3 regions of the Streptomyces sp. NPDC056987 genome follow, and region 2 is predicted to be linked to each of the others. Evidence: riboswitches for the same ligand, from Rfam matches in the RefSeq annotation. Region 2 holds a riboswitch; each other region holds the start of a gene.
The links. A riboswitch is a leader RNA that binds a small molecule or an ion and turns the genes downstream of it on or off. The one in region 2 is predicted to bind thiamine pyrophosphate.

Region 1 (10,003 bases), on a different contig from region 2:
TCCCGTACGACATCGCGCAGGGTGCACCCGGCGACGTACTCCATCGCCAGGTAGACGTACGCGCCCTCCGCGCCCTGGTCGAAGACCGCGACCACATTGGGGTGCGCCAGCCGCGCCACCGACTTGGCCTCGCGGATGAACCGCTCCACGAAGGAGACGTCCGCCGCGAGCGCCGGATGCATCACCTTGAGCGCCAGGACCCGGTCGAGCCGGGTGTCCACGGCCCGGTAGACCGTGGCCATGCCGCCGACCGCGATCCGCGCCTCGACGCGGTAACGGCCGTCGAGCACCTGCCCGACGATGGGGTCCTGAAGGGTCGTATCCACGCCGGTGAGTCTACGAGTCACCGCCGACACTCCCGAAGCCCCGGTCGGAGCGGGCGCACGACTGAAGCCGACCTGTGACAGGCCTCCCGGAGCGCCGTTACGCACCGGACGCGCCTCGGCCCCGTACGCGTGTGGCGCGCCGGGCGGTTCAGAAGCAGGGCCGCTCCGGGTCGAGCGCCGCCACCCCGTCCACCGGGGAGGACGCCTCCGCGAAGTGGCGGCGCGGGATCCGGCCCGCCCGCCGCGCCAGCCGGCCCGCCGCCACCGCGTGCCGCATCGCCTCGGCCATCAGCACCGGCTCCTGGGCGCGGGTGACCGCGGACGCCAGCATCACCGCGGCGCACCCCAGCTCCATCGCGAGCGCGGCGTCCGACGCGGTGCCCGCGCCCGCGTCCAGGATCACCGGGACGCCGGCGCGCTCCACGATGAGCTGGAAGTTGTGCGGGTTGCGGATGCCGAGCCCGGAGCCGATGGGCGAGCCGAGCGGCATGATCGCCGCGCACCCCACGTCCTCCAGCTTCGCCGCCAGGACCGGGTCGTCGTTGGTGTACGGCAGGACGGTGAACCCGTCGTCCACGAGGGTCTCCGCGGCGTCCAGCAGCTCCACCGGGTCGGGCAGCAGGGTGCGCTCGTCCGCGACGACCTCCAGCTTGATCCACTCGGTGCCGAGCGCCTCCCGGGCCAGGCGCGCGGTGAGGACGGCCTCGCCGGCGGTGAAGCAGCCCGCCGTGTTGGGCAGCGGGCGGATGCCGAGCCGGTCCAGCACGGAGAGCACGGACCCCTGCACGGTGGGGTCGAGTCGGCGCATCGCGACCGTGGTGAGTTCGGTGCCGGAGGCGATCAGCGAGCGTTCGAGGACATCGAGGCTGGGCGCCCCGCCCGTCCCCATGATCAGCCGGGAGGCGAACGTGGTGGAGCCGATGGTGAGCAGATCGTCGGCCATGTCCGTCAGCCTCCCTGGACGGCGGTGAGTACTTCGACCCGGTCGCCGTCGCTGAGCGCGGTGCCGGACCAGCGGGTACGGGGGACCACCGTCTCGTTGACGGCGGCGGCCACCCCGGAGCGCGCCGGGGTGAGGGTCGCGACGACGGTGTCGAGGGTGGTCGCGGCGGCGAACTCGCGTCGCTCGCCGTTGACGGAGACATGCATCACGGTGGTGTTCATGCGGACTGCTCCACAGGGGCGGCCGCGGACGCGCCGGACGCGGCCGCGGTGGCGGGAGTGGTGGACGTGCCGGACGCGCCGGCGGAGAAGCGCAGCGGGGTGAAGGGCGCCGCCTCGGGCGGGAGTTCACCCGTCGTCAGGACCGTGGCCAGGACATCGCCGGTGACCGGCGTCAGCAGGACCCCGTTGCGGTAGTGGCCGGTGGCCAGCGACAGACCCGGCAGCACGGTCGGCCCGAGCAGCGGCGCGTTGTCCGGCGAGCCGGGGCGCAGCCCGGCGCGGGTCTCGGTGAGCGGCAGCTCGGTGATGCCGGGCACCAGCTCGTGCGCGTCGCGCAGCAGCTCGTACACCCCGCCCGCCGTGACCGTCGTGTCCCAGCCCAGTTCCTCACTGGTCGCGCCGACGACCAGCTCGCCGTTCTCGCGCGGCACCAGATAGACTTGGCCGCCCCGCACCACGGCCCGTACCGTCCGAGACAGGAAGGGCCCGTGGCGGCGCGGCATCGTCAGGCGCAGGACCTGCCCCTTGACGGGCCGTACGGGCGGCACCGCCTCCGGGGGCACGCCCGCCAGCCTGCCGCTGAGGCTGCCGCCCGCCAGCACCACCCGGTCCGCGGCGAGCGCGCCGCCGTCGGCGAGGACGGCGCCCGCGGCCCGGTCCCGTACGACGGTGAGCTCCCGGGCCCAGGCGCGGTGGAAGACCACCCCGGCCCGCTCGCACGCCGTGAGGAGCGCCGCCGCGAGCCGGCGCGGGTCGATCTGGTGGTCGCCGTCGACCCGCAGGCCCCCGCGAACCCCCGGCGCCAGCATCGGCTCCAGACGCCGGCACTCGCGCCCCGTCAGCCACTCGGAGGCCAGCCCCGAGCGCCGCTGCAGCGCGTGCAGTTCGCGGAGCTGCGCTCGGTCGTCGGAGTCCAGGGCCACCGCGAGCGTGCCGCACGCCCGGTACCCGGTGTCCCGGCCGCTCGCCTCCTCCAGCTCCGCGACGAACGCCGGATACCGCCCGGCGGAGGCGAGATTGAGCCCGAGCAGGGTCTGCTCGCCGTGGTGCAGCTCGGTGACGGCGGCGAGCATGCCCGCCGCGACCCCCGCCGCGCCGCCGCCCGGGTCCGGGTCGGCGACGGCGGTACGCAGCCCGCGGAGGGCCGCGCGCCAGGCCGTGACCAGACCGATGATCCCGCCGCCGACGACCAGGACGTCGTACCCCGTGGGGGATGGCGGTGTGCGGGATGTCGGTGTGCGGGACGATGACCGTGTGGGTGCGTGCATGGGCGTCCAGCCCCTCCCTTCGCCGGCATGACCCGGATCAGGTTCGTACGGTCGGAGGCCGCTCCAGCCTCCCTCTCAGCCCGGTGCGTCCGGACTCCCGCGAGGTAGTGTCGACCGCCAGACTAACGCGCCGTCCACCAGGTCGTAAGGGAGCGTCACCATGGCCCGCTCGTTGGACGGACTCGTCCTCTCACCCGTCGCCGACCAGGCCCCGGGCCAGGTCGGGACCCGTACCCGCTTCGTCTACCACGAGGAGGACGGCCGTATCTGGGCCTCCTACGAAGGCGGCGACGTGGTCCGCGGCCACCTCGTGGGAACGCGTACCGGCGACCGTCTCGACTTCCGCTACGTCCAGTTGAGGCAGGGCGGCGAGACGTCCTCGGGGCACTGCGTCTCCACCGTCGTCGACCTCCCCGACGGCCGGGTCCGGCTGGAGGAGAGCTGGGAGTGGGAGTCCCGGGAAGGCAGCGGGACGAGCGTCGTGGAGGAGCTGCCCGCCGGCGCTCCGGTGGTTGTCTGATCACCGCCGCCCTACCTGTCCGCGACCTCTAAGGTGACCGGGTGAGCGAACAGCGGCAGGCACACGGACGTGACGGGCACGAGGGGTGGGACCCGCGCGACGGGCGGCCGGACGAGCCCGGGGTGGTCGTCGTCGGCGCGGGCATGGCGGGGGTGCGGACCGCCGTCGCCCTGCGCGAGAAGGGATACGGCGGCCGGATCACCCTGATCGGCGCGGAACCCCACCCGCCCTACGACCGGCCCCCGCTCTCCAAGGCGATCCTGCTCGGCACGGCCGAAGGGTCCGCCTTCGACATCGACTTCGGGGCCCTCTCCGTCGACCTCAGGCTCGGCCTGGAAGCCACCGGGCTGCGCCCGTCCGACCGGGAGCTGGACACCACCGCCGGGCCCGTCCCGTACGACGTGCTGGTCATCGCCACCGGCGCCGAACCCGCCGTACTGCCCGGCACGGAGGGCGTGCCCGGGGTCCACCCGCTGCGCACGCTCGACGACGCCGTGCGGCTGCGCCCCGTACTGGAGCGGCGGCGGCAGGTCGTCGTCGTGGGCGCCGGCTGGATCGGCGCGGAGTTCACCACCGCCGCCCGTGAGGCCGGGTGCGTGGTGACCGTCGTGGAGGCGGCCGACCGGCCCCTCGCGGGCGCCCTGCCCGCCGAGGTCGCCGCCCCCATGACCGACTGGTACGCGGAGAGCGGCGCCGAACTGCTGACGGGCACCGGTGTGGCCGCCGTCGAGCCGGGCACGGTGATCCTCGCGGACGGCCGCCGGCTCGCCGCGGACGCGGTGGTCGTCGGCATCGGCGCACGGCCCGCGACGGCCTGGCTCGCGGGCTCCGGCATCGCGCTCGGCGCGGACGGCTCGATCACCGCGGACGAACGGCTGCGCACCTCGCTGCCGGACGTGTACGCGGTCGGTGACTGCGCCTCCTTCCCGTCCGCGCGCTACGGCGAACGGCTCCTCGTCCACCACTGGGACAACGCGCTCCAGGGGCCGCTCACGGTCGCCGCGCAGGCCGTCGGGGAGACCGACCCGGTCTACGATCCGGTGCCGTACTTCTGGTCGGAGCAGTTCGGCCGGTTCGTCCAGTACGCGGGCCACCACGGGGCGGCCGACACCCTGGTACGGCGCGGCGACCCCGCGGGGGCGTCCTGGTCGGCGGTCTGGCTGCGCGACGGCGTCCTGGTGGCCCTGCTGGCCGTGGGGCGCCCCCGCGACCTGGCCCAGGGCCGCAAGCTGATCGAGGCGGGCGCGCGCCTCGACCGGGAGCTGACGGCCGACCCGGCGGTACCGCTGCGCAAGGCGGTCCGCTGAGCCGTCCGGCGGGCGGTCCGGGTCCGTTGTGCCCTGGTTTCCACCCCGTCCGGGGTGGCTCGGGGTGCCCGGTGTCAGTCCGGGATGGCACGCTTGTCCTGTGACCGAGATTGACGCAAAGATCGATGCTCTCGTCCCCGCCTGGCTTCACCTGCCCGATATCGCCGAAATGCTCGGTGTCGAGGTGACGCGCGTGCGGCAGTTGGTGAAGGAAGGCCAGCTCATCGCCGTGCGCCGGGGCGAGAACAGGACGCTCCAGGTTCCCGCCGCCTTCATCGACGGCACCAAGGTCGTCAAGGGGCTCGCCGGCACCCTGACGCTCCTGAGGGACGACCACTTCACCGACGAAGAGATGCTTGAGTGGCTCTTCACCCCCGACCCCAGCCTGCCCGGCACCCCCGCGCAGGCGCTCAGCGAGAATCGCGGTACGGAGGTGAAGCGCCGGGCTCAGGCGCTCGCCGTCTGACGGCCTCATCATCCGGGGACGGGCGGCGCCCGCCGCCGCCCGTCCAGGAAGTCACGTAGCTCCACACACAGCTCCGCGAGCGGTTCCGGACGCGGTTCCGGATGCGGTTTGCGGACGCGGATCCAACGGGGGGACCTTCCCATGCCCACGCCCCACGAGGCACTGTCCGACGCCCGGCTCTACCTGTGCGTGGACGCCCGCAAACGGCAGGGGGACCTCCCCGAGTTCCTCGACGCCGTGCTGGCCTCCGGCGTGGACATCGTCCAGCTCCGCGACAAGGACATGGAGGCGGCCGAGGAACTGGACCACCTCCGGGTCTTCGCGGACGCCTGCCGCCGCCACGGCAGGCTGCTCGCCGTGAACGACCGCGCCGACGTCGCGCACGCCATCGGCTCCGACGTGCTCCACCTCGGCCAGGGCGACCTGCCCGTCCCGGCGGCGCGGGCGATCCTCGGCCCCACCCCGCTGATCGGCCGCTCCACCCACGCGCGCACCGAGGTGGACGCGGCGCTCGCCGAGCCCGGCGTGGACTACTTCTGTACGGGCCCCTGCTGGCCCACCCCCACCAAGCCGGGCCGGCACGCCCCGGGCCTCGACCTGGTGCGGTACGCGGCGGCGAGCGGCACGGACCGCCCGTGGTTCGCGATCGGCGGGATCGACGCGGGCAACCTGGACCAGGTGCTGGACGCCGGGGCCCGCCGCGTCGTCGTCGTACGGGCGATCACGGAGGCCGACGACCCGGCGGCGGCGACGGCGGCCCTGGCCGGACGGATACGGGCGCGCGCCGCCTGACCGGCGGCGGAAGGGTGTTCCGGCCGCGCGCCACCTGACCAGTGGCGGGGCCGTGTCACAGGTGTCCGGCGTATGTCCGAGGGATGGACACTTGCCGGGCAATACCGCTGAAAGCCTCCCGCCCGGTTGGGTCGCCGCCACGCCCTGGATAACCTGCACATATGGCCCTCGGTACAGCTTCGACCAGATCGGATCACGCGCGCACGGTGCGTGATCTGCTCGCGACCGGCAAAACCTCGTACTCCTTCGAGTTCTGGGCGCCCAAGACCGAGAAGGGTGAGCGCAACCTCTGGAACGCGCTGCGCAGGGTCGAGGCGGTCGCCCCGAGCTTCGTCTCCGTGACCTACGGGGCCGGCGGCTCCACCCGGGACGGCACGGTCAGGGCCACGGAACGGATCGCCGCCGACACCACCCTCACCCCCGTCGCGCACCTCACGGCCGTCGGCCAGTCCGTCGCCGAGCTGCGCAACATGATCGGGCAGTACGCCGACGCCGGGATACGCAACATCCTCGCCGTACGGGGCGACCCGCCCGGCGACCCGATGGGGGAGTGGATCGAGCACCCCGAGGGCGTGCGGTACGCGGCCGACCTGGTCAGGCTCATCAAGGAGTCCGGAGACTTCTGCGTCGGCGTGGCCGCCTTCCCCGAGATGCATCCGCGCTCGGCCGACTGGGACACCGACATCCGCCACTTCGTCGCCAAGTGCCGGGCGGGCGCCGACTACGCGATCACCCAGATGTTCTTCGAGCCCGAGGGTTATCTGCGGCTGCGCGACCGGGTCGACGCCGCGGGTTGCGCGACCCCGATCATTCCGGAGATCATGCCGGTCACCAGTGTGAAGATGCTGGAGCGATTGCCCCAGCTCTCCACCGCGGTCTTCCCGGCGGAGCTGAAAGAGCGGATCCTCTCGGTGAAGGACGATCCGGCCGCTGTACGCTCGATCGGCATCGAGTTCGCGACGGAGTTCTGCGCCGGCCTGCTGTCCGAGGGCGTACCTGGCCTGCACTTCATCACACTCAACAATTCCACGGCGACGCTCGAAATCTACGAGAATCTCGGACTGCACGAGCAGTCGTGACTAGGGGCGGGCATGGGCTGGACGGTCCTCTACATCGCATTCGGCATCGTTGCCCTGTGGCTGCTGGGCGAGGTGTTGCTCCAGTACAAGGCGCGGCTGCGCTGGCGGCTGCTCGCCTTCACCGGGTTCATGGGTGTGGTGCTCGGTGTGCTGATCCCGAACGTCTTCGTCATCGTGCTCGGCACGATCGCCTTCGCGGTCGGCCAGACATATGTGACGCTCTCGTTCCGCAGCGGCTTCTCGACGGGGTGGGCGATCGCCGGCCGGCCGACGGTCAGCAAACGGCGCAGGGCCGCCAAGGAGGAGGCCGCCGACCGCGAACCCGCGCTTGAGGTCTCGGACCTGGAGTACGAGCCGGCCGCCGCCCAGGAGCCCCTCCCGGTCCGTCCGGCCGCCGACGCCGCGTCCGTGTACACCACGGAGCCGATGCCCGACGAGACCGGGCAGTACGGCGTCTACGACGACGCGCTCCAGGACCCCCGCTCGGCCTCCCGGGCGAACGCCGACGCGGCCATGGGCACGGCGGACGCGGGCGGTTACGGCGGCGGGTACGACCCGTACTCCGGCTACGGGACCCAGCAGACCGGCCAGGACGCCTACGCGGCGCACGACCCCTACGCCACGCACGACGGCTACGCGAACCAGGACGCGTACGCGGGGCAGGGCGGCTACGGGGCGCAGAACACCTACGCCGCGGACCAGGACGCCTACAACCAGCAGACCCAGCAGTACGGTTACGGGACCGGCGAGCAGCAGTACGCGGCCTACTCCGACCCGTACGGTGGCGGCGCGGTCAACGGCGGCCAGCAGTACGACACGTACGACAGCTTCGGCGGCCGGCAGCAGTACGCGGCGCCGTACGGCGAACACGACCAGCACCAGCAGCAGCACCAGCAGCAGTACGCCAACGACACCCCGCCCGGCGGGGTATGGGTCCCGCAGCAGCGCGAGCGCCAGGACGACCCGTTCCCCCCGGCGCCGGGCGAGAAGCCCCAGCAGGGGTACGACGCGGGATCCGGTTCGGGCTCCGGCTCCGGTTCCGGCTCCGGCTACAACAACGACCAGTACCGCTACTGACCGCCCGCGTACCGCCCGCTCACCGCGAGCCCCGGAACTCCGGTCCCTCGACGACCAGTCCGGCGACCAGCGCCCCCGACATGCCCGCGTGCGCGAGCCCGCCGCCCGGGTGCGCCCAGCCGCCGGCGCGGTGGAGACCCGGCAGCCGGGTGGTGTTCGCGGGGTGCAGCAGCCGCCCCTCCGCCCCGGCCAGCGCGGGTGGGGGGACCGAGCCCCCCGCGGACCCCGTCCGCGCCGCGGTGTCGGCGGGCGTCCGTGTCTCGTGCCACAGCAGCCGCTCCGGCAGCCCGGGCACGGCCGCCTCCGCCGCCGACATCAGAAGCTCCGCGTACCGCTCGCGGAGCGCCGCGTCGGACCAGTCGACCGGGCCGTGCGGGGCGACGGTCGCGGTGAGCGTGACGGCCTCGTGCCCGCCGTCGGGGCGCGTCGCCGGGTCGTCGGGCCGCAGCACCGTGACCGTCGGCCGCTCCGCCGGGCGCCCGCCGAAGACGGCGGCCGCCTCGGCCCCGCCGTCGGGGGAGTGCACCACCGTCCGGTGCGCGGCGTCCTCGTCCCGGCCGCCGCGCAGCGCCAGCAGGACCGTGAACCGGCCGGGCACCGACCCGTCGTCCCGCTCCGCCACGGCCGCTTCATCGGCGGCACCGGTGTCGCCACGGCCGCCGGAGTCGCCGGTGCCGGATCCGCCCGGGTGCGCGGCCAGGAGCCGGCCGGGCGCGACCCCCGCCACCACCGCGTCGGCCTCGACGAGCGTGCCGTCCGCCAGCTCCACACCGGCCGCGGCGCCGTCCTTCTCGACGATCCGGGTCACCTCGGCGCCGAAGACGAACTCGACCCTGCGGGCCAGGCACCGTTCGTACACCGCCCGGGCCAACTCCCGCATGCCGCCCCGCACATACCAGCTGCCGAAGGTCTGCTCCAGATACGGCAGCACCGCGGCGCTCGCCGGGGCGTGCCGCGGATCGAGTCCGTACGACAGCGCGCAGCCGTCCAGCAGCGCCGCCAGCCGTGGGTCGCCCAGCTCCCAGGCGCCGACCTCGGCGACCGTGGTGGCCAGCCGGGGGGAGCGCAGCAGCCGGCGCCGCGGCACCGCCGGATACGGGTCGCGCCCGAGCACCCGCGGGTCGCGCCACAGCGGCTCCTCCAGCAGCGGCCGCCGCGAGCGGTCCCAGGCGTCCCTGGCCCGGCCGAGGAACTCCGCCCAGCGCTCACCGGCACCCGCGCCGAGCGCCGCGTCCAGTGCCGCGACGGCGCCCGCCCGCGACGCGTTGGGCAGCCGTACGTCCGTACCGTCGGCGAAGAGATGGCGGCTCGCCGGGTCCACCTGAACGAGCTCCACGCTCCGCTCCAGGGACTCCTTGCCGGTCTTCACGAACAGATCGCGGTAGACCGCGGGAAGATGCAGCAGCCCGGGACCGGTGTCGAAGACGAACCCGTCCCGCTCGAACCGCTCCACCGCGCCGCCGTAGGTCGCCGAGCGCTCGTACACCGTCACCCGGTGGCCCGCCACGGCCAGCCGGGCGGCCGCGGCCATGGCGCCCATCCCGGCCCCGATCATCACCATCCGTCCCATGCGTACGAGCCTATCCACCGTCACTGACAGCCCGGCGCCGCGTCCTGCGCCGCAGGAACCGGCGGATCCTGGTGGCCAGGAAGAACACCGTCGCGACGCCCGCCACCAGCAGCATCCCCGCGATGACCGCGGCGGCGACCGGGTGGAACAGCGCGAAGACGACGATCCCGGCGACGCCCAGGTCCTCCGCCGTGCTCATCAGGACGTTGCTCACCGGCTCGGGGGACGTGTTGATCGCCATCCGGGTCCCGGCCTTGACGAGATGGCTCACCAGCGCCGTCGAGCCGCCCACGGCGCCCGCCGCCAGCTCCGGCAGCGAGCCGCTCTCCCCGGCGAGCAGCGCGCCGACCACCGCGCCCGCGAGGGGTCTGACGACGGTGTGGACGGAGTCCCACACGGTGTCGACGTACGGGATCTTGTCCGCCACCGCCTCA
Region 2 (10,003 bases):
ACCGTCGTCAGCGACACCGGCGCGTACGCCGTCGGCTGGCGCTTCGGTACGCACAAGCTCGCGCCGCGCATCAGCCCCGGCAAGACCTGGGAGGGGCTCGGCGGCGCCGTCACCTTCGCGATGGTGGCCGGCGCGCTCCTGATGGAGTTCCTGATCGACGGCGGTGCCTGGTGGCAGGGGCTGCTGATCGGTCTGGCCGTCGCGGCCAGCGCCACGCTCGGCGACCTCGGCGAGTCCATGATCAAGCGCGACCTGGGGATCAAGGACATGGGCACGCTGCTGCCGGGGCACGGCGGGATCATGGACCGGCTGGACTCGCTGCTGCCCACGGCGCCGGTGGTCTGGCTGCTTCTGGTGCTCTTCGTGGGGTCCTGACGGGCAGGGCCCCGGCAGAGCACAGGGGGCTTCCTGTCAAGGCACACGGGCGGCTGTGGCCGGTACGGCACCGGGCGCCCAGTACGGGGCGCCGGCGGTCGTGGAGCGCGCAGCAGAGGAGGGGGTACGTCGCCCACGGGGCGGCGGCCCCCTTTCCCATGTCACCGCATACGGGGAACGGGCCACGGGGCGCCGTCTGCGACACTGGACGGACCATGCCTGCACCCGGAGAACTCACTTTCGTCGCGCCGCGCGGAGCCAAGAAGCCCCCGCGGCATCTCGCCGACCTCACCCCCGCCGAGCGCCGCGAGGCCGTCGCCGCCATCGGAGAGAAGGCGTTCCGCGCCAAGCAACTGTCGCAGCACTACTTCGCGCGCTACGCGCACGACCCCGAGCAGTGGACCGACATCCCGGCCGCCGCGCGGCAGAAACTCGCGACGGAACTGCTGCCCGACCTGATGTCGGTGGTGCGGCACATCTCGTGCGACGACGACACGACCCGTAAGACGCTCTGGCGGCTGCACGACGGCACCCTCGTCGAGTCCGTGCTGATGCGCTATCCCGACCGGGTCACCATGTGCATCTCGTCGCAGGCAGGCTGCGGGATGAACTGCCCCTTCTGCGCGACCGGCCAGGCCGGTCTGGACCGGAACCTGTCCACCGCGGAGATCGTCCACCAGATCGTCGACGGGATGCGTGCCCTGCGCGACGGTGAGGTCGCCGGCGGCCCTGCGAGACTCTCCAACATCGTCTTCATGGGCATGGGCGAGCCGCTCGCCAACTACAAGCGCGTCGTCGGCGCGATCCGCCGACTCACCGATCCTGAGCCGGACGGTCTGGGTATCTCGCAGCGAGGGATCACCGTCTCGACGGTCGGGTTGGTGCCCGCGATGCTGCGCTTCGCCGACGAGGGCTTCAAGTGCCGGCTCGCGGTCTCCCTGCACGCTCCCGACGACGAACTGCGCGACACCCTGGTGCCGGTCAACACACGCTGGAAGGTGCGGGAGGTGCTGGACGCCGCGTGGGAGTACGCGGAGAAGTCCGGCCGCCGGATCTCCATCGAGTACGCCCTGATTCGCGACATCAACGACCAGGCGTGGCGGGGCGACCGGCTCGGCAGGCTCCTCAAGGGCAAGAGGGTGCACGTCAACCTGATCCCGCTCAACCCCACTCCCGGCTCGAAGTGGACGGCGTCGCGCCCGGAGGACGAGAAGAAGTTCGTCGAGGCGATCGCGGCACACGGCGTACCGGTGACCGTACGCGACACACGGGGCCAGGAGATCGACGGTGCGTGCGGACAGTTGGCCGCCACGGAGCGCTAGTGCGGCCTGGGGGTAACCTTGGCCCGAAACACATTGCATATTTTCCGACAGGGGAGCGCCACAGCGCTGAGAGTGCGGCACATGTCCGTGAGAACGGGCAGCGGCCGCAGACCCTCTGAACCTTGCCCAGGTCATTCTGGGTAGGAAGTTCGGACATCACTCAAGCTGTTGCGCCCTGCCCGGGGACCGGTCCGCGCCAGCGGCCCGCCCCGGGTGGGGCCGCGTCTTCTCCTGGACATCCCAGGAGGAAAACCAGTGGGTACCATCCGTATCCGTACCGGCGCCAGAAGCGCGGCGTCCGCCGCGATCGCCGCGGCGATCGGCGTCGCCACCCTTGCCGCGTGCGGCGGCTCCGACGGCTCCGCGTCGTCCGGCGACGGGGGGAGCGACGGTACGAAGTCCAAGACCGTCACCCTTGTCAGTCACGACTCGTTCAACGCCTCCCCCGCGGTGCTGAAAGAGTTCACCAAGGAGACCGGCTACACCGTCAAGGTCCTGAAGAGCGGTGACGCCGGCGAAGCACTCAACAAGGAGATCCTCACCAAGGGATCACCCCAGGGCGACGTGTTCTTCGGCGTCGACAACACCCTGCTCTCCCGCGCACTCGACAATGGCCTGTTCACTCCGTACGAGGCAAAGGGCCTGGACCGTGTCGACGCGAGCGCGCGGCTCGACAAGGAGAAGCACCGGGTGACACCGGTCGACACCGGCGACATCTGCGTCAACTATGACAAGAAGTACTTCGCGGACAAGAAGCTCGCGCCGCCGCAGTCCTTCGACGACCTGATCAAGCCCCAGTACAAGAACCTCCTCGTCACCGAGAACGCCGCGACGTCCTCGCCCGGTCTCGGCTTCCTCCTGGGCACCGTCGCGCGCTACGGGGAGGAGGGCTGGCAGGACTACTGGAAGAAGCTCAAGGCCAACGGAGTCCAGGTCGTCGACGGCTGGGAGCAGGCGTACAACGAGAGCTTCTCCGGCTCCGCGGGCGGCGAGAAGGCCAAGGGCGACCGGCCGCTGGTCGTCTCGTACGCCTCCAGCCCGCCCGTAGAGGTGCTGTACGCGAAGCCGCAGCCCCAGCAGGCCCCTACGGGGGTCGCCACCGGGACCTGCTTCCGGCAGACCGAGTTCGCCGGGCTGCTCGACGGCGCGAAGAACGAGGCCGGTGGCAAGGCGCTGCTGGACTTCCTGATCAGTGAGAAGTTCCAGGCGGACATGCCGCTGAACATGTTTGTCAATCCGGTGGCCAAGGGCGTCGCTCTCCCCGAGCTCTTCACGAAGTTCGGCGCGACGGTCGACCGGCCCGAGACCGTGGCGCCCGACCGGATCGCCGCCAACCGTGAGCAGTGGATCCAGTCGTGGTCGGCACTCGTAGTGAAGTAACCACCGAGGACGAGGGCTGGGCCGTGGAGGACGGCCGGACCCGGCGGGGCGTCCTGCGACGACGGGGCGGCGAACAGGGCGACGTACGGGGCGGTCTGTTGACCTCTTCGCGGTGCCGGGAGCGGCGGGCGCGGCGGCGCGGGCACGGAGGCGCCGTACGCCTCGCTCTCATGGCCGGGCCCGTCGCTTTCTTCGCCGTCTTCTTCGCCTACCCCGTGGCCGCGATCGTCGGGCGCGGCTTCACGACGGACGGTGCGTGGCAGTTCGGCCGCGTCGGCGACGTACTGAGCCGCCCCGACATCCTCGGCGTCCTCTGGTTCACCACATGGCAGGCGCTCGCCTCCACCGTGCTCACCCTGCTGATCGCCCTGCCGGGCGCCTATGTCTTCGCGCGCTTCGCCTTCCCGGGCAAGCAGCTTCTGCGCGCCGTGGTCACCGTGCCGTTCGTGCTGCCCACTGTCGTCGTCGGCACCGCCTTCCTGGCGCTGCTCGGACGCGGTGGACTCCTCGACGAACTGTGGGGCGTACGGCTCGACACCACTGTCTGGGCGATCCTGCTCGCTCATGTCTTCTTCAACTACGCGGTGGTCGTACGCACCGTGGGCGGCCTGTGGTCGCAGCTCGACCCGCGCCAGGAGGAGGCCGCGCGCGTACTGGGCGCCGGGCGTCTCGCGGCGTGGTGGCGCGTGACGCTGCCCGCGCTCGCTCCGGCCGTCGCGGCCGCCGCGCTGATGGTCTTCCTCTTCACCTTCACCTCTTTTGGCGTCGTGCAGATTCTCGGTGGCCCCGGCTTCGCCACCCTTGAGGTCGAGATCTACCGGCAGACCGCGCAACTCCTCGATCTGCCCACCGCCGCCGTGCTGACGCTGGTGCAGTTCGCGGCGGTCGGCGTGATCCTCGCCGTTCACGCCGGAACCGTACGGAGGCGGGAGACCGCCCTCAGGCTCGTCGACCCCGAGCAGACCGCGCGTCGACCGCGCGGCGCCGGGCAGTGGGTGCTGCTGGGCGGCGTACTCGCGACGGTCGCACTGCTGATCCTGCTGCCGCTGGCGGTGCTCGTAGAGCGCTCCCTCGACGGCCCTGGCGGCTACGGCTTCGCCTACTACCGGGCGCTCGCCTCGGTGGACGCGAGCGGCGGCACCTTCCTCGTGCCGCCGCTGGAGGCCATCTGGAACTCGCTGCGGTACGCGCTGGTCGCCACGGCCATCGCGGTGGTGGTCGGCGGCCTGGCCGCAGCCGCGCTGACCCGCCGCGCCGGACGCCTCGTACGGGGCTTCGACGCGCTGCTGATGCTGCCGCTCGGCGTCTCCGCCGTGACCGTCGGCTTCGGCTTCCTGATCACGCTCGACAAGCCGCCGCTGGATCTGCGGGCCTCATGGATCCTGGTGCCGCTCGCCCAGGCGCTGGTGGGCGTTCCCTTCGTCGTACGGACCATGCTGCCGGTGCTCCGTGCGGTGGACGGGCGGCTGCGCGAGGCGGCAGCCGTCCTCGGAGCGTCCCCGCTGCGGGCCTGGCGGGAGGTCGATCTGCCGCTGGTACGGCGGGCCACGCTCGTGGCGGCAGGGTTCGCCTTCGCCGTCTCGCTCGGTGAGTTCGGCGCGACGGTCTTTATCGCGCGCCCCGACCGGCCGACGCTCCCGGTGGCCGTGGCACGGCTGCTGGGCCGACCCGGCGAGCTCAACTACGGGCAGGCGATGGCGCTGTCCACGGTTCTGATGGTGGTGTGCGCCGTGTCGCTGCTGGCGCTGGAACGTATCCGTACCGACCGCGCGGGAGAGTTCTGATGTCCTTGCTGACCCTGTCGGACGTCACGGTACGGTTCGGCACCGCGGCGCACGCCGCGCTCGACGCGGTCGATCTGGAGATCGCCGAACACGAGATCGTCTGCGTTCTCGGGCCGAGCGGCAGTGGCAAGTCGACCCTGCTGCGCGTCGTGGCCGGTCTCCAGGCACCGGACGGGGGGCGAGTGTCCCTCGACGGTGCCGACCAGACCGGCGTGCCGGTGCACCGGCGTGGCGTCGGCCTGATGTTCCAGGACCACCAGCTCTTCCCGCAGCGCGACGTGGCGGGCAACATCGCCTTCGGCCTGCGGATGCGCGGCGCGTCACGCGACGAGCAGGCCCGGCGGGTCGAGGAACTGCTCGGACTCGTGGGCCTGCCAGGGGCCGGACGGCGGGCCGTCGCGGCACTCTCGGGCGGCGAGCAGCAACGGGTCGCCCTGGCCCGGGCGCTCGCGCCGCGGCCGCGGCTGCTGATGCTGGACGAGCCGCTCGGCCAGTTGGACCGGAGCCTGCGCGAGCGTCTCGTCGTCGAACTGCGCGGCCTCTTCGGACGGCTGGGGACGACGGTACTCGCCGTCACTCATGACCAGGGAGAGGCGTTCGCGCTCGCCGACCGCGTCGTGGTGATGCGCGACGGCCGTATCGCGCAGAGCGGCAGACCACTGGAGGTCTGGCAGCGGCCAGCCTCCGCGTTCGTGGCACGGTTCCTCGGCTTCGACAACATCGTGAGCGCGACCGTGGGCGACGGGGCCGCGGACACGGCGTGGGGCAGGATCCCGGTGCCGGACGGATCCGCGCAGGGAGAACGGCTGCTGCTGGTGCGCCCGGCCGGGGTACGACTGGTCGACGCGACGCAGGGCCTGCGCTGCACTGTCGAGGCCCGTACCTTCCGGGGCAGCAGCGTCGCCGTGCTGCTGCGCCCCGAACGGGGCGAGGACGGATCCGTCCTGGAGGCCGAGTGCGGGCTGCACGCCGCTCCCGCGGAGGGCGCCACGGTGGGGGTCGTCTTCATCCGCGAGGATGTGGTGGTCCTGGAAGAGCGGGAGGAGCACCCCGTACCGGAGGAGCGCTCCGTGCCAGGGATCCACGCGTAGAGCAGGCGCGCCCCCTACGGGGCGCGCGGGGCATGAAGGCCGCAGGAGGCAGCGGCGGCGGGACTGCCGGTGCCGACCGGCGACTCGGGCGGCGCGGCCGACGCAGTGCGCGACGGCGAGACGGGACACGTCGTGGACGGTCGTCGCGTCGGGGAAGTGGCCGACCGGCTCGTACGACTGCTCCGTGACCCCGAGACCGCCCGTGAGACGGGACCGAAGGGCCACGACCGGGTTCGGACGGAGGGGGACCGGGTCCGTTCGTACGAGCGACTTGCCGCTCTCCTGGGGTGAACCGACGGCGCCCTGCCCTCAGCTGGCGGAGAGCCTGGCGAGCGCCGCGGGGGCCTCGTCCACCGAGTCGACGAGTGTGATCCGAGCTTCCATCGGGCGTTCCTTCGCCAGTGCTTGGAGCAGCGGCCACGTCGGGAAGCGCTCGGTCCAGTGGGCGCGGTCGACCAGGACCATCGGGGTCGGTTCGCCGCGCGACTCGTAGTAGTTCGGCGTCGCGTTGTCGAAGATCTCCTGGACGGTGCCCGCCGCGCCGGGCAGGAACACCACGCCCGCGTTGGAACGGGCCAACAGGCCGTCCTCACGGGTCGCGTTGGCGAAGTACTTCGCGATGTGGCCCGCGAAGGCATTGGGCGGCTCGTGTCCGTAGAACCAGGTGGGGATGCCGATGGAGTCCTCGCCCTTCGGCCAGCGCGCCCTGACGTCGAAGGCGGCCCGCGCCCACGCCGAGACCGAGGGAGCGAACGACGGCACCTCGGAGAGCACTTCTAGAGCCTTGTCCAGCATCTCGTCCGGGTGCGAGGCGGCGTACGCGCCGAGGTTCGCGGCCTCCATGGCGCCGGGGCCGCCACCGGTGGCCACGGTCAGTCCCGTACGAGTGAGGGCGCGGCCCAAGCGCGCCGCGCCGGCGTACGCGTCGGTGCCCCGCGCCATGGCGTGGCCTCCCATGACGCCGACGACGCGCGCGCCGGTGACGAGTTCGTCCAGGGCGTCCGAGATCGCGTCGTCGTGCACCGAGCGCAGCATGGACGCGAATATGTCGCCGTCGGCCTTGGTCCGCTGGAACCAGGCGTAGGCACGGGCGTCGGGCGTGGCCTCGTAGCCGCCCCCCGTGAGGCCCTCGAAGAGCTGGTCGGGGGAGTACAGGAACCCTCGATAGGGATCGAACGGCAGGTTGGGCACGGGCGGGAAGACCATGGCACCGTCGGCGCGCACCTTCTCCGCGGCGTCGGGCTCCATGGGGCAGCCGAGGAAGACGGCATCGGTGGTGTCGGTACGGAGAAGCTCCGGCGTACGGGCCGTCAGATCGACGGACTGCACCCGGTATCCGCGGAGCGTCCCCGCGGCATGTACGGTGCGGTCGAACTCGTCGAGGGACTCGATCTCGCGGTCCTGGCGGTACGCGGTGGGCTGCTCGTCGTTCGACATGGGCTCACGATAGGGGATCCCTTCGAGCCCGGTCCGGGAGGCCGGTGAGATGGCTGCCGAGGCGAGCCCGGCGAGACGGTGCGGTGCGACGGGGCGGGATCGTGGACGCACCGTGGGTCCGTGCGCGCCGTACGGGGCGGCGTCGCGGAGTGCTCGGCCGCACCGTACGCCGCGGTGGGCGGCGCGTTCCCGCGGGCCGGCCCTGGCGGCAAGGGCGCCGCCCCTGCCGCCGGGGTACGTGTTGGTCGGCTGCCCCCCCACTTCTCTCGCGCCGTCGACTACCCCCGCACAGCCCGCGCCCCGTGGCGCGGCGTGTCCGTCGGCTTTGCTCCTATCTGGACAGCGGAATCGCGGCGAGCGTCGCCACGGCCCAGGTCAAGGGCGTGAAGACCGCGACCACCGCGGCCGTTCTCACCATCACCGTCGTGCGGAGCAGTGAGGCCGGCGTACCCGCGAGGCGGAGGTTCTCGGTGACAGATGCCCGCGCCTGCCGTGCTTCCAAGGTCGCGATCAGCACAGTGGCCGCCGTACACCCGATGACAAGGGTCGCGCCGAGAGCGGTGAGCGGACCGAAGGGGCGCTCGTCGGCGGGGCCGTACAGGGACGCCGCGGCGAACGTACCCGACAGCACGGCGCACAGCACACCCAATGGGCGGCCGATACTTCGGGACTCCGCCATCAGGATCCGTCCCGCGAGCAGCCGGAGCGCGCCGGGGCGCATGACCTGGAGCAGCCAGCCGCAGAGGTACATCACGCCTGGACCTGCCAGCGCCAGGCCGACGGCGGTCAGTGACCAGCCTGCCAGGACCGCGGCGGGGCTGCCGTCGAACTGACCGGGCAGTGGCATCGCGGAGCCGCCTCCGTCCCGGCTCGCGTACGTCTCGACCGCGAGGCCGACCGCCGTGAGCGCGACGCCCCAGGGCAGCCCGCTCGGCGCGGTCGCGGGATAGGGCGCAGCGACGAGCGGGGGCACCGTCATGGGCGCCGGTGCGGACACCGGCGCTGACGTGGACGCAGGCACTGGGGAGGTCGACGAGGTGGACGTGGACGTGAGTACCGCTACGGAGCCGTCCGCGGCGGGTGAGACACCATCCGCGTCCGGTGTGTCCGGGACGGAGACGGAGACGGCCACGGGGGAGGCCCCGTCGCCGGCACCTGCCCCTGCTCGGACTCTCGGAGCGACCCGTACAGCCCCTGCGGCCTTCGCCTCGACGTATCCGCGGCGCCGTAGCACGAGAGCCGTCGCCACGACCGCCACGACCGGAGTGGCCCCCAGCAGGGTGAACACCGCGCCGAGTGGCAGCGGCCGCCCCGCGGCCAGCAGTTCCGCCGCTTCGCCGTCGAAGGGCATGCCCGTCAGATCGCCGCGCAGATGCAGGAAGAGCAGCAGTGCCACCGAGCTGCCCAGTGTGCAGGAGATCGCTGTGGACGTCGCCGCCAGTACCGTGAGCCGCGCCGGGCCGAGGCCCACCGCGGACAGCCCCGACCGTGCGCGGGTGCGCGGCTCGGCACGCGCCACCGCCACGGCCAACTGCACCGCCGCCGCGAGCGGGATCAGACACCAGACCAGCCGGATCGGCGACCCCGCAGGGTGGCCCATCGCCCAACCGAGTGTGCACAGCAACAGGAAGCCGACACCCGCCGACGCCGCGACGACCAGCAGCCGTCGGAACAGGACGAGGGGGTGCGTGCCGCGGCCTAGACGGAGAGCGAGCACGCCGCCCGGCCTTCCGCCTCGGACGATCGCGGCGAGTTGTCGCGCCGTCCGTCGATCAGGGTGACCGTGCGGTCGGCGACCGTCGCGATCTCCGCGTCCAGAGTGGCGAGGACAACGGTGATCTGGTGCGAACGCGCCGCAGTGGTCAGCGTACGGAGCACCTGTGCCCGGTCCGTACGGTGCAGCGGCGCGGTCGGCTCGTCGGCGAAGACGACCGAGGGCTCCGTGACCAGGGCACGCGCGACGGCGACACGCTGCTGCTGGGCCCGGAAGAGGGCGTACGGCCGCTTGCGGGCGCAGGCGCCGACATCGAGGCGCTCCAGCCACTCCAGCGCGGCGGTCTTGGCGGCACGGTGCGGCGTACCGCGCATCAGCAGGGGCAGGGCCGCGTTCTCCCACGAGGTCAGTTCGGGAACGAGAGCCGGCTCGGGGCCGATCCACCCGAAGCGGTCGCGGCGCAGCCGCTCCCGCAGCACCGGGCTCATGGTGTGGACCGGCGAGCTGTTGAACCAGACCTCGCCCTCCTGCGGGACCAGTTGCCCCGACAGGCACTGGAGCAGCGTCGTCTTGCCGCTGCCGCGCGGACCGTTCACGGCGAGGATCTCGCCCTCGCGCACGCCGAGTGAGACCCCGTCGAGGGCGGGTGATCCGTTGTGGGAGTGGTTCAGGGAACGCGCCCAGAGCACGTCGTTGTCCGGCGGGGCCACCATGGCGTACACCTCGTGTTCTGATCGGATGTGGGTGCGCCTCGGCGCTTCCCTGCCATCCGTCGTCCGGCGGAACGAGGACGGCGACGATCGGTCATGGGGCACGCTAGGTTTTCGGGCCGGGGAGTGCGGACAGCACAGGCCCAGGTGGCGCCCTATCTCACCCGAAAGGGGGCACACCCGGCTGCTT
Region 3 (10,003 bases), on a different contig from region 2:
TCACCCCGTACTCGGTACGGGACCGGAGCACCCTGCTGGAGCGTCTCGACTCGCTGGGGCGGATGGAACCGGTCGTGGCCCGCCAGGAGTACCGGCTCGGGACGGTATGCGCCGCCGTGCCGATCACTGTCGGATCCGCCGCGGCCGCGCTGGCCATTTCTATACCGCTCCGTCAACAGGAACGACTGCTTCCGGCGGCCGAGCGGTTACGCAGAGAGATCGGATCCCTGCTGACCTCGCAAATCCTCTCTATCAGTATCTGAAAAATTACTCCTTGTGATCTGCTAGCGCTTACAGGACTATGGCGTCAAGAGGGTCAACGGGGATCATTCCCAGCCACTGTTCCATCTACTCCGGAGTACAACGATGCGCGAGTCGGTCCAGGCCGAGGTCCTGATGAGCTTCCTCGTCTCCGAGGAGCTGTCGTTCCGTATCCCGGTGGAACTCCACTACAAGGTGGCTGATCCGTACGCGGTGCGCATGACGTTCCATCTGCCCGGCGACGCGCCTGTGACCTGGACTTTCGGCCGCGAGCTGCTGCTCGACGGCATCAACACGCCCAGCGGGGACGGGGATGTGCACATCTCGCCGACGACGCCCGAGGACCTGTCCGACGTCCATATGCGGCTCCAGGTCGGCGACGACCACGCGCTCTTCCGGGTCAGTGCCGCGCCGCTGGTGGCCTTCCTGGACCGTACGGACCGGTTGGTTCCGCTCGGCCAGGAGCGCACGCTCAGCGACTTCGAGGACAGTCTTGAGGAGGAGCTGGGCCGCATCCTCGCCGAGGAGAACGCCGGCTGAGGGCTTGTTGAGGGGGCCGTCCGGGTGATTCCGGTGTCCGGGGTGTCCACGGGACCCCGCAAGGGTACGGGCGGCCCCGCGGGCCGCTCAGGACCTCTCCGGAGCCGCTCCGGAGAGGCTCGCCCGCCCTACTTCTTGCGGCGGCGGCCCCTGCTGCCCGGGGCGCGCGTGGGCGGGGCAGGCACCAGCATCCCCGGCTCCAGAGGTCCGGGACCAGGCCCCGCCCCAGGTCCCGCGCCCGGTCCCGGAGAGGCGGGCTGCGTGGACGGAGCCGGGGGGTTCTCCGGGACGGACCGGTCGGCGGAGACCACCAGCGCCGCCAGCGCCGTGGTCACCGGCACCGACGCGACCAGACCGATCGACCCCACCAGCGTCCGTACGATCTCCTCCGCCACCAGCTCACTGTTGGCGACCGTCCCCACGCTCGACTGCGCGATGGAGAAGAGCAGCAGGAGCGGCAGCGCGGCGCCCGCGTAGGCCAGCACCAGTGTGTTGACCACGGACGCGATGTGGTCCCGGCCGATCCGGATGCCCGCCCGGTACAGCGCCCGCGGCCCCATCGTCGGATCCGCCTGGCGCAGCTCCCACACTGCCGAGGTCTGCGTCACCGTCACATCGTCCAGCACGCCGAGCGAACCGATGATCACGCCGGCGAGCAGGAGACCGCTCATGTCGATCTCTGGGTAGAGACCGTGGATCAGCCCCGTGCTGTCGTCGGTGTTGCCGGTCAGGCTCGCCCAGCCGATGAAGAGCGACCCCAGCAGTCCGATCAGCAGCAGCGAGATCAGGGTGCCGAGCACCGCCACCGAGGTGCGGGCCGTCAACCCGTGACACAGATACAGCGCGACCAGCATGATCGCGCTCGCCCCCACCACCGCCACCACCAGCGGATTCGAGCCCTGGAGGATCGCCGGCAGGATGAACAGGGTCAGGATCGCGAACGAGACCACGAGCGCCACCAGCGCCATGACCCCCCGCATCCGCCCCACCACGATCACCGCGATCGCGAAGATCCCCGCCAGCAGCGTCAGCGGGAACTGGCGGTCCACATCGGACACCGAGTACTGGAGATCACGGGGCGCGTCCGGTGCGTAGGCGACCACAACGCCCTGTTTCACGTGAAACTGCCGTGGCGCGTCCGGCTGGACGATCTCGATGAAGGTGTGGCCCTTCTCCTTGCCGCTCTTCAGCTCGACCGTCGCCTTCTTGCACTCGCCGGTCTCCTCCCGCACCGCCTCGCGGCCCTGCGGCGTCGAGGTGTCACCGGTCGAAGGGACCTGGGAGGCGTTCACGTCCTTGCAGGCGACCCGCTCGACCTGGACCACCTGGCCGTCGAAGGTCTGCCGGTCGAAGCCCACACCCGTCCGCTCGTGCGCGGGCGCACCGCCCGGCCAGAGCACGGCGAGCCCGACCACCACGGCGGCCGCGAACGGAATCAGCACCGCCGCGATCACCTTGCGGAGGTGCCGGGAGACCGGCGCGGCGGGGCCATGACTGTGCGAGTGGCCGTGTGCGTGGCCGTCCGATTCGTGGGTCTGCATGGGTGGTGTCACCGACCGATCATCGCAAGAAGGCGGAGGAAGCGCGGGGCCCTCTGTTCAGCGCGCCCGATCTGACGCTAGCGTGGAGGCACCTTTGCACACGCGGGAGCTCGGAGCACCGGGCTGAGAGGGCGCTGACGTGTAGTCCCGGGGACGAGTCCCCGGACACCTGCGCTGCGCCGACCGCTGAACCTGTTACCGGGTAATGCCGGCGTAGGGAGTAGGTCTCATGACCGTTCAGGACGCACACACGCCTGCCTCCGGCTCGGAGGACACCAGCACGGACACCAGCACGGACACCGGCGCGGATCCGGCCCTCCGGGGCGGGACCGAGGGCGGACGGCCCATCGGCTGGCACAAGGGATACATCGAGGGTTCCCGCCCCGATCTCCGGGTGCCGGTCCGCCAGGTCCACCTCACCAACGGCGAGGACGTCACGCTGTACGACACCTCGGGGCCGTACACCGACCCCGAGGTCGTCACCGACGTGCGCCGCGGACTCGCGCCGCTGCGGGAGAACTGGATCATCGGCCGCGGCGACACCGAGGAGTACGCGGGCCGGCCACCGCGACCCGAGGACGACGGGCTCAAGCACACTTCCCCGCGCGGAGGGCTGCTACGGAGCGGAGCGGCGGCCGATCTGCGGGGACTTGACGCGGTCTTCCCCGGTCGGCCGCGCCAGCCCCGCCGGGGCCGCGAGGGCCGCGCCGTCACCCAACTCGCGTACGCCCGCCGCGGGGAGATCACGCCGGAGATGGAGTACGTCGCGATCCGCGAGAACGTCTCCCCGGAGACCGTCCGCGAGGAGATCGCCGCGGGCCGCGCCGTACTGCCGGCCAACGTCAACCACCCGGAGATCGAGCCGATGATCATCGGCAAGCGGTTCCTGGTGAAGGTCAACGCCAACATCGGCAACTCCGCGGTCACCTCCTCCATCGAGGAGGAGGTGGACAAGATGACATGGGCGACCCGCTGGGGCGCCGACACGGTCATGGACCTCTCCACCGGGCGCAACATCCACACCACCCGCGAGTGGGTGCTGCGCAACTCCCCCGTGCCCATCGGCACCGTGCCGCTCTACCAGGCGCTCGAAAAGGTCGACGGCAAGGCCGAGGAGCTGACCTGGGAGATCTACAAGGACACCGTGATCGAACAGGCCGAGCAGGGCGTCGACTACATGACGGTCCATGCCGGTGTCCTGCTGCGGTACGTGCCGCTCACGGCCCGCCGCAAGACCGGCATCGTCTCGCGCGGCGGTTCCATCATGGCCGCGTGGTGTCTCGCGCACCACAAGGAGTCGTTCCTGTACGAGAACTTCGACGAGCTGTGCGAGATCCTCGCCGCGTACGACGTGACGTACTCCCTCGGCGACGGGCTGCGGCCGGGCTCCATCGCGGACGCCAACGACGAGGCGCAGTTCGCCGAGTTGCGCACGCTGGGCGAGCTGAACTCGATCGCCAAGAGCCACCACGTACAGACGATGATCGAGGGCCCCGGGCATGTCCCGATGCACAAGATCAAGGAGAACATCGACCTCCAGCAGGAGATCTGCGAGGAGGCGCCGTTCTACACGCTCGGCCCGCTGACCACCGATGTGGCTCCGGCGTACGACCACATCACCTCCGGGATCGGCGCGGCGATGATCGCGTGGTGGGGGACGGCGATGCTCTGCTACGTCACCCCCAAGGAACACCTCGGCCTGCCGGACCGCGACGACGTGAAGACGGGCGTCATCACGTACAAGATCGCGGCCCATGCGGCGGATCTCGCGAAGGGCCACCCGGGGGCGCAGGAGTGGGACGACGCGCTGTCGGACGCCCGGTTCGAGTTCCGATGGGAGGACCAGTTCAACCTGGCGCTCGATCCGGACACGGCACGGGAGTTCCATGACGAGACGCTGCCGGCGGAGCCGGCGAAGACGGCTCATTTCTGCTCGATGTGCGGGCCCAAGTTCTGCTCGATGAAGATCTCGCAGGACATCCGGCGCAAGCACGGCGGCGAGCCGGCGAGCGGCGCGCACGACACGGGCGGCACGGATGGCACGGACCGTGCGGACGGCACGGACCCTGCGGGCCGTGCGTCGGCCGACGAGATCGAGGCGGGCATGGCGGAGAAGTCCAAGGAGTTCGCCGCGGCCGGCAACCGGGTCTATCTGCCGCTGGTCGACTGACCGCTCCCGCGCCGGGCCGCTCGGAGGGCCGGATCTCTGTCCCAGGGCCGGGCCCCGCGCCCCGCCCCGGGTCCGGCGTCGGTCATGACGCGACCGAGCGGCCCGGACCACCTGCCGGGGTCATTCCGGCCGGTGCTCCGGGCCGCCGAAGTCGGGGCTGGTGAAGTCCGGACCACTGAAGTCCGGGCTGCTGAAGTTCGGCCGCTGTCCGGCGGAGGAGCCCTCGTCGGGGCTGCTGAAGTCCGGCCTGCTGTAGCCGATCTTGGGGAGCTGACCGGACGAACGAGGCGGGGCCGGCGCCGCCGGGTCCGCGCTCGGGTCGTCCAGGGCGGCCCGCAGGAAGGGCAGGATGCCGCGTTCCAGCAGGGCATGGCGCCACGCCTCGCGTGCGCGGGCGACCTCGTCGGGCAGCTCTCCGCCGGCCGTCTCGTCTGCGGGAAGCTGGGTCGAGCTGTTGCGCAACGCGGTGACCAGCAGCCCTATCGCGGCGGCCAGGATGCCGAGCGCGGTCACGGCCGCGAAGAACCAGCCCACGGCGAGCATGCTGTCCGCGAACGCGGGCGCCGGGTCGAGGGCCTTCAGGAGATAGCCGACGAGCAGGAAGATCGCCGCCGCGGTGCCGCCGAGGATGGGGACCAGGACCGTGATGACGGCCGTGAGCCCGGCGCCGGAGTCCGTCGTGGCGTCCTCCGCGGGTGCCAGCACCGAGTCGCGGATGGACGTGGTGGTGCCCGGTGAGCGGGACTCCTCGCGGATCTTGGCGTAGTGCTCGTACTCCGCCGTCGCGGAGGAGGCGATCCGGCCCGTCGCGTTCAGCGCCATGGTGCGCAACTGCTCCGCGTTGAGCCGCTCCCCGACGGCGGCGAGGTCCGGACGTTCGTGTGCATTACGCAGCACATCGCTGAGGATGCGCTCGAAATCCGCGCGATCCTCGCTCAGCAGGTGCGGAGCGCTTTTCATGTGCATCCCCCGATACTCCGTAGGGCCGTTGCGCCCGTGTGGAACGAGCCGCAGTCGGCGGAAACGGAGGAGAGCCTGCTACGGATAAGCCGATGGTAGAGCGGTTTTGGCGTGCCGTAACAGGGGGTTTCCGGAAAACACCTGTCCTACATTGATTCAGTTGGCCAACGGAAGCCGTACGACCAGCAGTTTTCCTGCCATCGTCACTCCGCCGTCCATGGCGATCGCCAGCCCGTCGGCATATACGTGTGGCCCTTCCACGACCGGTCCGGTGTCGCCTTCGTCGTCCGACGCGTCTTCTGTGCCGACTTCGCCGAGCAGATAGGGAATCGGGCTGTGGCCGTGGACGACACGTCCTCCGCCGTACTGGGAGAGGAGTTCCTGGACGGCCTGGGGGCCGCCTTCGTCACGGAACGCGAAGCGTTTGGTGAGTTTGCGGAACAGGTCCCAGCATTCGTCGGCGTCATTGCGCGTCAGGATCTGGTAGATGGTGTCGTTGACCTCGTCGATGGACGAACCGTAGTCGAGATAGGCCGTGGTGTCGGAGTGCATCAGCAGATGCCCGTCCTCCTCGACCACCGCGTCGAGATGGGACATCCACTGGAGATGGACGTCCTGGAGGCGCTCCATGTCCGTGCGCTGGCCGCCGTTGAGGATCCACGCGGCCTGGAAAGTGGCGGTGCCCGCACCGGAGTTGACCGGGGTGTCGCCGAACCGCTTGGCGCCGATGAGGAGCAGTTCGTGATTGCCCATCAGCGCCTTGCAGTAGCCGCCGGCCGCCGCGGCCTCCGCGGAGAGCCGCATGACGAGGTCGATGACCCCGATGCCGTCGGGGCCGCGGTCGGTGAAGTCGCCGAGGAACCACAGGCGTGCGTTGCCGGCCGCCCACTGGCCCTCGGCGTCGATCAGGCCCTGTTCGCCGAGGGCGGCGACGAGTTCGTCGAGATAGCCGTGGACGTCGCCGACGACGTAGAGCGGTCCCGGTCCGTCGGAGTCGGCGGCCTCGGTGGGGTCGATGTCGACCTGCACGGTGTCGCCCCGGTTGACCCTTGTGATCACCGGAAGGTCGCGTTCGGTGGGGGTGTACCCCTCCGGCATCCCGTCGGCGGGTACCGCGTCGCCGGGGTGGCCCGACACGTCGGCCGCCGGGCGCTCGGGGCTCTCGGTCCCGGGTACGGCGGCCGGGTGCGGAACGGTGGCGGCGGGCGCGTCCTGGCCGGCGGCCGGCTGCTCGGGGACGGTGCCGAGCTGTTCCTGTTCGGCACCGAGCTGGTCCTGTACCGCGCCGAACTGCTCCTGCACCGCGCCCAGCTCGTCCTGTACGGCGCCCTGTTGGACCTGCGGGGCTGCTGACGGGGCCGCTCCGGCGACCGGCTGCTCCGGCGCGCCGACGGGGGGCCGCCCGGGCCCGCCGGACGCGGTGCCGGCCGGTTCCTGCTGCCCGGGTCGGACCGGCTGCCCGGCCTGCCCTGGCTGTGCGGACTGCACGGGAACCTGCGCGTACGGCGGCACCCGGAAGTCGCGCAACGTCGCCGTCCGCACCGCGGGTCCCTGACCGGCCCCCTGTGTCATCGACCCCTCCACCACCGTCGTGCCGCAATACACCTCTCGGCCCCGCCGCCCTGCCGGACGGAGTGAGTCCGTCGGCGGAAAAGGGAAGGTCCGTGGTGTCGTGCGCCCATCATAGGAATGACCTCGGGCCTCTGCGACGCACCAGGGGTGGTGAATCGAATCGTACCGCCGGTTCGGCGGCTGTTTTCTCGCCGATCGCCCGAAATGCGGAAGGTCCGACCGTTCGGCCGGGCGCCGGGATCCGCGGGCCGCATGGTGCCGCGGGGCGCCGAGAGGCGTCGTACGGCCCCGAATCGCCGGGCCGCGGGCGATCGCGTCCCGCTTTCGTACCGCCTCCGTACCGGTTCCGTACGGCGCCGGTACGGAGGCGGTACGGAACCGGCGGGGCCGGCCCCGTACCGGCACGGCCGTGGCGCACGCGTCGCCTACGGCGGCGGTCAGTCGCCCGCCGGTGAGCGGGGAGCGCTGACCGTGGTGCGCGGCGGGCGGCGCTGTGAGGAGGTCCTGATGATCAGTTCGGTCGGTATCACCTGCTCGACCGGCCGGTCGGCCTCGATCCCCTCGATGGCGTCGATGAGGAGCTGGATGACGGCGGTGCCGATCCGGCGCGGCTTCAGCGAGAGCGTGGTGACGGGCGGTTCGGTGGAGGCGTACACCGTGGACTCGCTGCAGCAGACGATCAGCAGGTCCTCCGGTACCCGCAGCCCGTACCGCCGGGCGGCGGCGAGCAGATCGGTGCCGTTGGGGTCGAAGAGCCCGTAGACGGCGTCCGGGCGGTCCGGGCGGGCCAGCAGCCGGTCGGCGGCGACGGCCCCGGCGCACGGGTCGTGGGCGGGGTAGGACTCGTAGACCGGATCCTGGCCGACGCGCTCGCACCAGTGCAGGTACGCCGTGGTGGAGAGCCGGGTGTAGGTGTCCGTGGTGGTGCCGGTGAGCAGCCCGATACGGCGGGCTCCGGCGTCGGCGAGATGGTCGAGCAGGTCGAGGACGGCCGCCTCGTGGTCGTTGTCGACCCAGGCGGTGACGGGAAGGGTGCCCGCGGGCCGGCCGTCGGAGACGACGGGAAGGCCCTGGCGGACGAGTTCGGCGACGACGGGATCGTGGTCGGAGGGGTCGATGACCACGGTGCCGTCGAGGGCGACGTTCGCCCAGACGTCGTGGCGGGAGGTGGCGGGGAGGATGACGAGGGCGTAGCCGCGGGCGAGGGCGGCGGAGGTCGCGGCCCTCGCCATCTCGGCGAAGTAGGCGAACTCGGTGAAGGTGAAAGGTTCATCCCCGTACGTGGTCACGGTCAGGCCGATGAGCCCCGACTTGCCGGTACGGAGGGTTCGGGCGGCGGCGGACGGGCGGTAGCCGAGGCGCTCCGCTACTTCTCGGACATGGCTCCGGGTGGCGTCGGGTAACCGTCCCTTGCCGTTGAGCGCGTCCGAGACAGTCGTGATGGAGACACCGGCTGCGGCGGCGACGTCCCGGATGCCCGCCCGACTCTGCCGGCTTCCCCGGCGGGTTGTGTCCGTCCGGCTCACCTGGTGTTTCCCTGCTGCTGTCATGGCGAGCCGATAGTAGGGCTCGATCGGGCGGTGGGGCCGGTCGCATATGCACCCGGCAGCAGGCACGTTTCTGCAAGACAGACCAAGGCCAACCTCCTTGGAACACAAGGGAGTTAATCGTTACTGCCATGGTCTCCTATGTAAGGAGCGGTCTGGACCTGTTGAGAGGCCCATGTTTCGAAGAGGTCTCAACTCACCTCTACGAGGGATGCGCGCCACGGCGTGAGCCACCGGCGCTCGGGAGGGACGTAAGTGCTCCCCCCTGTTTTCCGGAGCCTGCGTCCTTTTCCGGGCGCCCGGCGTCCGCGGCGGCCGTCAATCCTCATAAGGTGAGCAGCATTGAAGGCGCCCGGACGGTGCAGGACCGGGCGCCCACCGGATGAACGGCCGAGGAGGACCCGCGGTGAGCGAGACGAGCCCCAAGCTGCGCGCCGAGCTGGACGGCATTCCGACGTACAAGCCGGGCAGGCCGGCCGCGTCGGACGGGCCCGTCGCGTACAAGCTGTCCTCCAACGAGAACCCTTACCCCCCGCTGCCCGGGGTGATGGAGCAGGCGATCTCGGCCGCCGGGGCCTTCAACCGCTATCCCGACATGGCCTGTACCGGGCTGATGAACGAGCTGGCCGACCGGTTCGGGGTGCCTGTCCCGCACCTCGCGACCGGCACCGGTTCCGTGGGCGTCGCACAGCAGCTTCTCCAGGCCACGGCGGGGCCCGGCGACGAGGTCATCTATGCCTGGCGCTCCTTCGAGGCGTACCCGATCATCACACAGATCTCGGGGGCGACCGCCGTACAGGTGCCGCTGACGCCGGGCGATGTGCACGATCTGGACGCGATGGCCGAGGCGATCACCGACCGGACCCGGCTGATTTTCGTCTGCAACCCCAACAACCCGACCGGCACAGTGCTGCGCCGGGCCGAGCTGGAACGATTCCTCGACCGGGTGCCCGGCGATGTGCTGGTGGTGCTGGACGAGGCGTACCGCGAGTTCAACAGGGATACCGCGGTGCCGGACGGTGTCGAGATCTACCGCGACCGCCCGAATGTGGCGGTGCTGCGCACCTTCTCCAAGGCGTACGGGCTGGCCGGGCTGCGGGTCGGATTCGCGATCGCGCACGAGCCGGTCGCCACCGCGCTGCGGAAGACGGCGGTCCCCTTCGGCGTGAGCCAGATCGCACAGGAGGCGGCGGTGGCCTCGCTGCGCGCCGAGGACGAGCTGCTGGGACGGGTCGGATCGCTCGTCGCGGAGCGCGAGCGGGTGTACGAGGGCCTGGTCGGCCAGGGGTGGACGGTGCCCGTGACGCAGGCCAACTTCGTCTGGCTGCGGCTCGGCGAGCGGACGTCGGCCTTCGCGGCGGCGTGCGAGGCGGCGGGTGTGGTCGTACGGCCCTTCGCGGGGGAGGGTGTAC

Region 1: another riboswitch for thiamine pyrophosphate. It lies ahead of thiO (glycine oxidase ThiO); the one in region 2 lies ahead of ACFTZC_RS23005 (thiamine ABC transporter substrate binding subunit).
Region 3: another riboswitch for thiamine pyrophosphate. It lies ahead of thiC (phosphomethylpyrimidine synthase ThiC); the one in region 2 lies ahead of ACFTZC_RS23005 (thiamine ABC transporter substrate binding subunit).

The regions. Positions count from the first base shown of each region.
Region 1 covers NZ_JBHURV010000007.1:579-10,581, reverse strand. The annotation lists gene pknB (Stk1 family PASTA domain-containing Ser/Thr kinase) at 1-326, opposite strand, end outside; gene ACFTZC_RS10430 (thiazole synthase) at 475-1,269, opposite strand; gene thiS (sulfur carrier protein ThiS) at 1,275-1,475, opposite strand; gene thiO (glycine oxidase ThiO) at 1,487-2,758, opposite strand; TPP riboswitch at 2,756-2,869, opposite strand; gene ACFTZC_RS10415 (hypothetical protein) at 2,919-3,278, shown strand; gene ACFTZC_RS10410 (NAD(P)/FAD-dependent oxidoreductase) at 3,422-4,585, shown strand; gene ACFTZC_RS10405 (Rv2175c family DNA-binding protein) at 4,686-5,051, shown strand; gene thiE (thiamine phosphate synthase) at 5,193-5,843, shown strand; gene metF (methylenetetrahydrofolate reductase [NAD(P)H]) at 6,005-6,922, shown strand; gene ACFTZC_RS10390 (hypothetical protein) at 6,935-7,999, shown strand; gene ACFTZC_RS10385 (phytoene desaturase family protein) at 8,019-9,569, opposite strand; gene ACFTZC_RS10380 (DUF4126 domain-containing protein) at 9,580-10,003, opposite strand, start outside.
Region 2 covers NZ_JBHURV010000020.1:75,548-85,550, forward strand. The annotation lists gene ACFTZC_RS22995 (phosphatidate cytidylyltransferase) at 1-375, shown strand, start outside; gene rlmN (23S rRNA (adenine(2503)-C(2))-methyltransferase RlmN) at 591-1,697, shown strand; TPP riboswitch at 1,737-1,862, shown strand; gene ACFTZC_RS23005 (thiamine ABC transporter substrate binding subunit) at 1,953-3,077, shown strand; gene ACFTZC_RS23010 (ABC transporter permease) at 3,248-4,861, shown strand; gene ACFTZC_RS23015 (ABC transporter ATP-binding protein) at 4,861-5,952, shown strand; partial or broken gene ACFTZC_RS23020 (glycosyltransferase) at 5,998-6,243, shown strand; gene ACFTZC_RS23025 (LOG family protein) at 6,262-7,389, opposite strand; gene ACFTZC_RS23030 (hypothetical protein) at 7,721-9,106, opposite strand; gene ACFTZC_RS23035 (ABC transporter ATP-binding protein) at 9,088-9,816, opposite strand.
Region 3 covers NZ_JBHURV010000033.1:23,847-33,849, forward strand. The annotation lists gene ACFTZC_RS30885 (IclR family transcriptional regulator) at 1-263, shown strand, start outside; gene ACFTZC_RS30890 (SsgA family sporulation/cell division regulator) at 367-801, shown strand; gene ACFTZC_RS30895 (YibE/F family protein) at 930-2,342, opposite strand; TPP riboswitch at 2,435-2,579, shown strand; gene thiC (phosphomethylpyrimidine synthase ThiC) at 2,572-4,512, shown strand; gene ACFTZC_RS30905 (hypothetical protein) at 4,633-5,478, opposite strand; gene ACFTZC_RS30910 (metallophosphoesterase) at 5,629-7,059, opposite strand; gene ACFTZC_RS30915 (LacI family DNA-binding transcriptional regulator) at 7,482-8,594, opposite strand; gene hisC (histidinol-phosphate transaminase) at 8,998-10,003, shown strand, end outside.